2 regions of the Monashia sp. HAY1-2A genome follow, and region 1 is predicted to be linked to the other one. Evidence: riboswitches for the same ligand, from Rfam matches in the RefSeq annotation. Region 1 holds a riboswitch; the other holds the start of a gene.
What was found. Region 1 has a riboswitch for cyclic di-AMP ahead of ACPYOM_RS16235 (transglycosylase family protein). Riboswitches for the same ligand answer to the same signal wherever they lie in the genome.
Positions count from the first base shown of each region.

Region 1 (3,593 bases):
GGCAGCGACCATCGATGACCATCAGCCGGGGCGGGGCCAGCGATTCCGCTTGGGCGCGCCACATCTCTGCTGTCTGTCCGGCTGGCATCGGGTGACCCTTCGTTGCGAGGAGGTTCGCGGGTGGGCCTCCTCAGCAGACGGATCCATGCTCAGGAGGCGGTTCGCTGGTAGACGCGGGTGCGTTTTTCTACAGGTGTCCAACTTAAGCCCGGGCCGAAGAGTCGTCAAGCGCTCAAGAGTCGCCCGCCACGACGCCAGACATGTCGGTCACGCTTTCGATAAGGGTTGGCTCTGGGTCCAAGGGGTGCGGCCCAGCGCGAAGTGGCGAAAGCAGCCCCGCCGCTACGAGCTGAGTCGCCGAGCAGCCGGGCCACACCCGAAGGCCCGATGCCGTGCAGGCCCAGCAGCGAGGTCCCGGTCGCCGCGACGAGCTGCTACAGCTCGGTGTCGGCGGCCTTCTTCTTGGCATGGATCCGCTCCAGGCCGGCCACCAGCTCCATGGCCACGCGCTTGCGGGTCTTGCCCACGGCGTCCCGCGCCCGGACCCCCGGCCAGCAGCGCCTTGGCTTGGGCGGAGCACGGTGTCTAGTGAGATCCGGCCCGATGTAGCTGGCCTGCCATCGTTTCGAGGGCAATCTTCGCAAGTATCCGAAACCCTCGGCGGTTCGGCCTACTTGACACTCTGGTCGCCGTCCTGCGTGCTGCCGGACGGGCAGCGGCGGCGAGCGAGTCCGGCAATCTGCGTGCGAGGCCGAGTGGCTTACCGCCCCTACCCCTCCACTCGTGTCCCTCGACGTCCCTCGCACCCATAACGGCGAAACCGCAGGTCAGGGGCACTATCCGACGCGCTGAGCACAGAGCTGGCGGGGGGACTCGAACCCCCAACCACCTGTTTACAAGACAGGTGCGCTGCCAATTGCGCCACGCCAGCGGTACCGGTGGAGCGACTATCGCCCCGCCCGGTCGGGCGCCAGCGTAACCGAGCACTAGCCTCCGGGCCCAGACCGGTCGAGGAGCGGAGCCCTGCCCCACCATGGAACCAGGGCGACACATGAAGGACGGCCCCGCGGGACCCAGGGGTTGGTCGCGCGAGGCCGTCCGGTCAGGCTCGGTCAGACAGCGTCACGGCAGACGCAGCACCTGGCCGACGTAGATGAGGTTCGGGTTGTGCACCCGAGCCTTGTTCGCAGCGTACAGCGTCTTCCAGCCGCCGGAGACGTGGTACCGCTGCGCCAGCGTGCCCAGCGTGTCGCCCCGACGGACGGTCACCCGCTTGCCGGTTCCGGCGTAGCTGTTGACCTTCTTCGTCGTCTTCTTCGTCGCGTAGGTCTTCTTCTTCGAGACCTTCTTCTTCGTCGTGACCGGCTTGCGGTCGCTCGAGCGCGACGCGGCGGCGTCGGCGCCACCGTTGGCTCGGGTCAGACCCGCGCGCTTGGAGCAGACCGGCCACGCACCGGGGCCCTGCACGGCGAGGACCTTCTGGGCGATGGTGATCTGCTCGGCCTTGCTCGCGAGGTCGGCGCGGGAGGCGTAGGCGCGACCGCCGAAGCCGACCCAGGTGCTGCTCGAGAACTGCAGGCCGCCGTAGTAGCCGTTGCCGGTGTTGATGTGCCAGTTGCCACCGGACTCGCACTGGGCGACCGCGTCCCACACGGTGGCGGCCTTGGCCGACCCGGCGGCGGTGACGCCACCGACGACGGTGGCCGCTCCGGCGATGCCGACTCCGGCGATGCGCTGCTTCATCGAGACCCGCTTGGCGGCAGCATGCTTGGACAGGTACTGCATAGGGGTATTCCTTCCTGACGCGCGCCTGCGGGGTTAGCTGTCGGGTTGGGGACGTCAGGTGCCCTGCCGCGGCTGCGGCTTCACCCCAAGGTCAGTCGAGTCGGCCCTCGACCGTCGGCGAACGACGGTCTTCGACATGACAACTCACTGACCACACTGGGTCCCCCGTCCTCGCCCGGCCCACGGGTGTGGGCTGCGTCCCTGGCTGGCGAGGCTCGGCGCGCTCAGGGACCGGATTGCTGGGTGTCCATGTGAAGTTATCCAGCGTGCCGTGTGGAGGCCGGACGCACGGCGCCTACCGGTGGTGGACACCCCGGAAACCCGAGACCACCCCTTTCCGGCCCGGAGAACCGGGACCGCCGAGGCACGACGGTACGTGACGAGTGAATGAACCACAACCCGATCCGAGATGATTTCGTGATCTTCTCGAGATCTGGCCTTGACCGAACGGGGCCGATCGGCAAGGACCGGACGGCGGCCGCCACGGACGCCGCCACACCCACCCCGCGAGCGCTTCAGCGGGTGAACGGGTTGCCGCTGAAGGGCAGCCAGGTCAGGCTCGAACCTTGGTCGACGGCGACGAGCCCGACGACGAGCCCGGCAACGACCAGTGCCACCGCGACGACCTGCGACGGTGTCCCCACCGGCACGAGCCGGCGCACGATCGAGCGGGACCCGCGGCGCAGCGACACCCCGCCGGGACCCCACCACAGCATGGCGAGCCCCGCGATGCCACCGACGGCGAGCGTCGTCGGCGATCCCGGCCCGAGGTCGGAACCGGTGGCACCGGCCAGCAGGAACGCCGTCGCGAAGATGCCCGCGAGCGCCACCGCGAGCGGCAGCACCAGGCTCACGGCCGTGGCGACGGCGCCGACGAGGAGGTGCCACGGACTCGTCACGACGGCGAGCGGGATGTCGGTGCCGCGGCGGCCATGGGCGTACCGACGGAACACGAGCGCGGACACCGACCGGTCGGTGGCGCGGGCGACGACGGACCACACGAGCAGCGCGAGGAACGCGTACCCCGGCCAGGACATCAGGGCGCCGACCCAGGCGATGCCCGCGGCCCCGAGCAGCCCGGTGCGCATGGCCAGGCCGATGCGGGGGTCACCCTCGCGCGGGGCCTGCTCGGGTTCCTCCTCGTCCCAGTCGTCGTCCCAGTCGTCGGGCCCGGCGCCCGGGCCGTGGCGCTCGTCGTAGAGGTCCCGGCCACGGTCACCGTCCCACGGTGCCGGGTCGTGCTGGGGCGCGGCGCTGCGACGCGGCCCGCTCGGCGGCGGCGCCCACCGGACGTCGTCCGGGGCGGGCCGCGTCAGGAACGGCGTCGGCGACGGGCTCGGCGGCGGGGCCACCGGCGGCAGGACCGCGGTACCGCGGTCCGGGAAGACCTGCGTGTCGCCCGCGGCGTCGAGGACCTCGGTGCGCCCGTCGTCCCACGGGGCGCTCGGGGAGGGCACGGTGGCCGCCCGCCCGGCGGCGTACTGCTCGAGGGCGGCGATGACCTCGTCGGCCTGCGGCCGGCGGGCCGGGTCGGGCGAGAGGGAGGCACGCAGCAGCGGCACGAGACGGGGATCGACACCGTCGACGTCGACGTCACCGGCGCGCACTCGGCTCAGCACGGCGTCCATCCGCGAGCGCCCGAACGGGGGGCGACCGGACGCGGCGTACGTGATCGTCGCCGCCCAGCCCCACCAGTCGGTGGCGTCGGTGATCGGGGCACCCTCGACGAGCTCGGGCGACAGGTAGCCGGGCGTGCCCATGACCAGACCGCCGACGGTGTGCCGGACGTCGTCCTGCACGTGCGCGAT
Region 1 is NZ_JBNDHY010000119.1:9,174-12,766, reverse strand. It holds partial or broken gene ACPYOM_RS16250 (aldehyde dehydrogenase family protein) at 1-88, opposite strand, end outside; partial or broken gene ACPYOM_RS16245 (hypothetical protein) at 585-806, opposite strand; tRNA gene ACPYOM_RS16240 (tRNA-Thr) at 859-931, opposite strand; gene ACPYOM_RS16235 (transglycosylase family protein) at 1,123-1,785, opposite strand; cyclic di-AMP (ydaO/yuaA leader) riboswitch at 1,791-1,976, opposite strand; gene ACPYOM_RS16230 (serine/threonine-protein kinase) at 2,301-3,593, opposite strand, start outside.

Region 2 (3,593 bases), on a different contig from region 1:
GCCGTGGTCGTCCGCGACGCCACGCCCGCCGACGCCGCGGCCTGCGCGCGCATCTACCGGCCGTACGTCCTCGACACCGCGATCACCTTCGAGCTCGAGCCACCGACCGAGGACGCGGTCGCTGCGCGCATCGAGGCCGCCCGCGCCACGCACGCCTGGCTCGTCCTCGAGGAGGCGGGACGGATCCTCGGCTACGCGTACGCCGGTCCGTTCAAGACGCGCCCGGCCTACCGCTGGGCCTGCGAGGTCTCCGTCTACCTCGACCTGGAGCGGCGGGGGCGCGGCGGCGGGCGGGCGCTCTACCTGGCGCTGCTCGAGCGGCTCACCGCGCGCGGCTACCGGATGGCGGCCGCCGGCATCGCCCAGCCCAACGAGGCGAGCAACCGGCTCCACGCGTCGCTGGGGTTCGAGCCGGTGGGCACCTTCCGGCGGGTGGGCTGGAAGCACGGCGCGTGGCACGACGTCGCATGGGTGCAGCGGCTCCTCGGCGAGCCGCACGCGGGCCCCGAGCCGCCCCCCGAGCCGCGCTGAAAGCCACGGCCGGCCCCGGGTCCCGTCAGGCACCCTCGGCCTCCGGCCCCGCACGCCCCGGCATGCAATGAGGGCGGGGACGACACGTGGTCGTCCCCGCCCTCATCCCGCGGGCGCACCGGTCAGGTCACGGTGCGTAGATGTACTGCATCCCCGAGATGTCGGTGACGGTGCGGGTGTTGTAGTTGTACGGGCCGGCGAGGGCGTTCATCTCGACGATGGTGACCTCGTTGCCGTTGACGGCCGTGACCCAGGCGACGTGGCCGACGCTCGAGGAGCCGTGGACGCCGGGCTGCATGACGACGATGGAGCGCGTGCGCGGCGTGCCGCTCACGGTGTAGCCGGCGGAGGCGGCGCCGGAGGCCCACTCCATGGCGTTGCCGGTCCAGCCACCGGGGTAGTAGCCCTCGGACTGGTACCACTTGTTGAGAGCGCCCCACGTGCACTGGCCCGGGGTGGCCCAGTTCGACGAGGCGCGCATGCCGGACGAGGCGCTCGGGACCGAGGCGTTGCTCGTCGCCTTGGTCGAGATCGTGCTCGTCGTCAGGGACCGGCGGGACGCGTCGCGCGAGGCGCGCTCGGCCGCGGCCTTGCGCTCCGCGGCGGCCTGGCGGGCCTTCTCGACGACGAGGTCCTCGATGACGGTCGGCTTGGCCGTGGCGGTGCGCTGGGCGACGGCCTGCTGCACCTGGGGCTGGAAGCCGATCTTGGACAGGGCCGTCGCGGGAGCCACGGCGGGAGTGGTCGCCGGGCCGACGGCGGCAGCGTTGCCGAGGGCGGCGACCGCACCGTTGGCCGGCTTCGCCTCGTCGGCGCTGGCCGGGTTCGCGAAGGTGGCGACGAGGCCACCGGTTGCCGCGACGATCGCGGCGCCCTTCATCGCCGGCTGGGCCGACTCACGGGCGAGAAGCTTGAGTTCGTTGAGGGGGTTGTGTCGTCCCGGCGCACGGTGGCGCCCGCGGGTGTTCTCAGTCGTCATGTACCTCTCCGCGCCTACGAAGTTAGCTGTCGGGTTCGGGCGGAAAGGTGCCCGGTGCCCTCCCGTGCCAGCTGCGGCCCGGATGGGTACTTCACCCCAAGGACGTCCGGAGTCGTGGTGCCGGACGCCCGGAGAAACGCGTGGTTCCTCCGCTCCTGTCACAAGGTTTGTCGTCACGAACGAGGCGGTGACAGGACTAGGCGGTCCACCTCGCGCGTGTCCGGCCTGGTGGCCGGACTCCCGGAACTGTAGACGAATCAACCGGGCAATGTCACGCCGAGGTAACGGTGACGCGCCGGGTGTGCCCTTGAACGACCGGTTGCTCCCGCTTTACCGGCGGCATACCGCCCGGGGAGTGAGACATGGGTCACAGACCCACCGGTCGGGTTTCCGGTACGTCGGCCCCGCTCCGGGGTATACGCACCGCCGGGCGCGGTCCGTCTGTCGCCCGGCGTCGTCACGCCCTCAACCGGACTGGATCTCGTCCTCGTCCTGCTCGCGCTCCGCGCGGCGTCTGACGCACAGGCGGGCGATCGTCGCGACGAGGTCGAGGGGCACGGGACGGGTGATCGGAAAACGCACGGTGTCCTTGGCGCGACGGTAGGGCCGGATGGCCTCCTCGAACGCCTCGTCACCGCTCGGGACGGGGTAGACCCCGACGTGGTTCTTCCACCCGGCGAAGTACAGCAACGGCTTGCCGTCGAGGGTGAAGGTCGCCATGCCGTAGCTGATCTTCTCGCTGGCGTCGGGCACCGCCGTGCGCACCGCCGTACGAACCCTCGCGAGCTGAGTTCGCGTCTCCTCGGGATAGGAGGCGATGTAGTCATCGACGGACGCGAATCTGGGGGCCAATCCTGGTCCTCACTGTCTCCGGACCGGTTTGTCGGGCGGGATCACTGCGACTTTATTGGCCCAAAGGGGTCAGTGCAAAGGAACCTCGCCATTCGGCGCCAAACCGGAGCAAAGCGACAGATGCGTGGAGAGGCCGGATCGTCCGGCGAATCCCGTTGGCCCGAGGCGCCGTCCGCGTCAGGCGGGAGCGCCCGCGCGCAGCGCGTCAGGGAAGGCGGCTCACGGCTGCAGGAGCACCTTGACGGCGCGTCGCTCGTCCATGGCGCGGTAGCCCTCGGCCACCTCGTCGAGCGGCAGCGTCAGGTCGAAGACCTTGCCGGGGTCGATGCGCCCGGACAGCACCCGGTCCAGGAGGTCCGGCAGGTAGCGGCGCACCGGGGCGACGCCGCCGGCGAGCCCGATGTTCCGGGAGAACATCCGGCGCACGGGCAGCTCGACCCCGTGCGGGACGCCGACGAAGCCGACGGTCGACCCGGCCCGCGCGACGTCGAAGGCGGTGTCCATGGCCTGGTGCGTGCCGACGCACTCGAGCACGGCGTCGGCCCCGACGCCGCCGGTGAGGTCCTTCACCGCCGCGACGGCCTCCTCGCCGCGCTCGGCCACGACGTGCGTCGCGCCGAAGTCGCGGGCCAGGGCCTGTCGCGGCTCGTGCCGCGACATCGCGACGATCCGCTCGGCGCCGAGCTGCTGGGCGGCGATGACGCCGCAGAGGCCGACCGCGCCGTCACCGACGACGACGACCGTGGAGCCGGGCGTCACCTTCGCGGCGACGGCGGCGTGCCAGCCGGTGGCCATGACGTCGGACAGCGCCAGCAGCGAGGGCAGGTACTTCTCGTCGGGCATCCCGTCGGTCTTGACGAGGCTGCCGTCGGCCTGCGTGACGCGGGTCAGCTCGGCCTGGCCGCTCGCGGTGCCGTCGGCGTTCGGGCACGCGGACTGCACACCGGCGAGACAGTCCGGGCAGGTGTTGTCGCAGTGGCAGAACGGGATGACGACGAAGTCGCCGGGCCTGACCTCCCGGACCTGCGCGCCGACCTCCTCGACGACGCCGACGGCCTCGTGACCGATGGTGGCGCCCACGCGGATCGGGTTCTCGCCGCGGTAGGGCCACAGGTCGGAGCCGCAGATGCAGCCCGCCGTGACGCGCACGATCGCGTCGGTCGGGGCCTCGATGGTGGGGTCGGCGACCTCGGACAGACGGATGTCGCCGGGGCCGTGGATCGTCGTCGCG
Region 2 is NZ_JBNDHY010000099.1:7,025-10,617, forward strand. It holds gene ACPYOM_RS14760 (N-acetyltransferase family protein) at 1-531, shown strand, start outside; gene ACPYOM_RS14765 (CHAP domain-containing protein) at 659-1,510, opposite strand; cyclic di-AMP (ydaO/yuaA leader) riboswitch at 1,510-1,693, opposite strand; gene ACPYOM_RS14770 (iron chaperone) at 1,976-2,362, opposite strand; gene ACPYOM_RS14775 (zinc-dependent alcohol dehydrogenase family protein) at 2,582-3,593, opposite strand, start outside.
Region 2: it holds a riboswitch for cyclic di-AMP, as region 1 does, so the genes downstream of both, ACPYOM_RS14765 (CHAP domain-containing protein) here and ACPYOM_RS16235 (transglycosylase family protein) in region 1, are expected to answer to the same signal.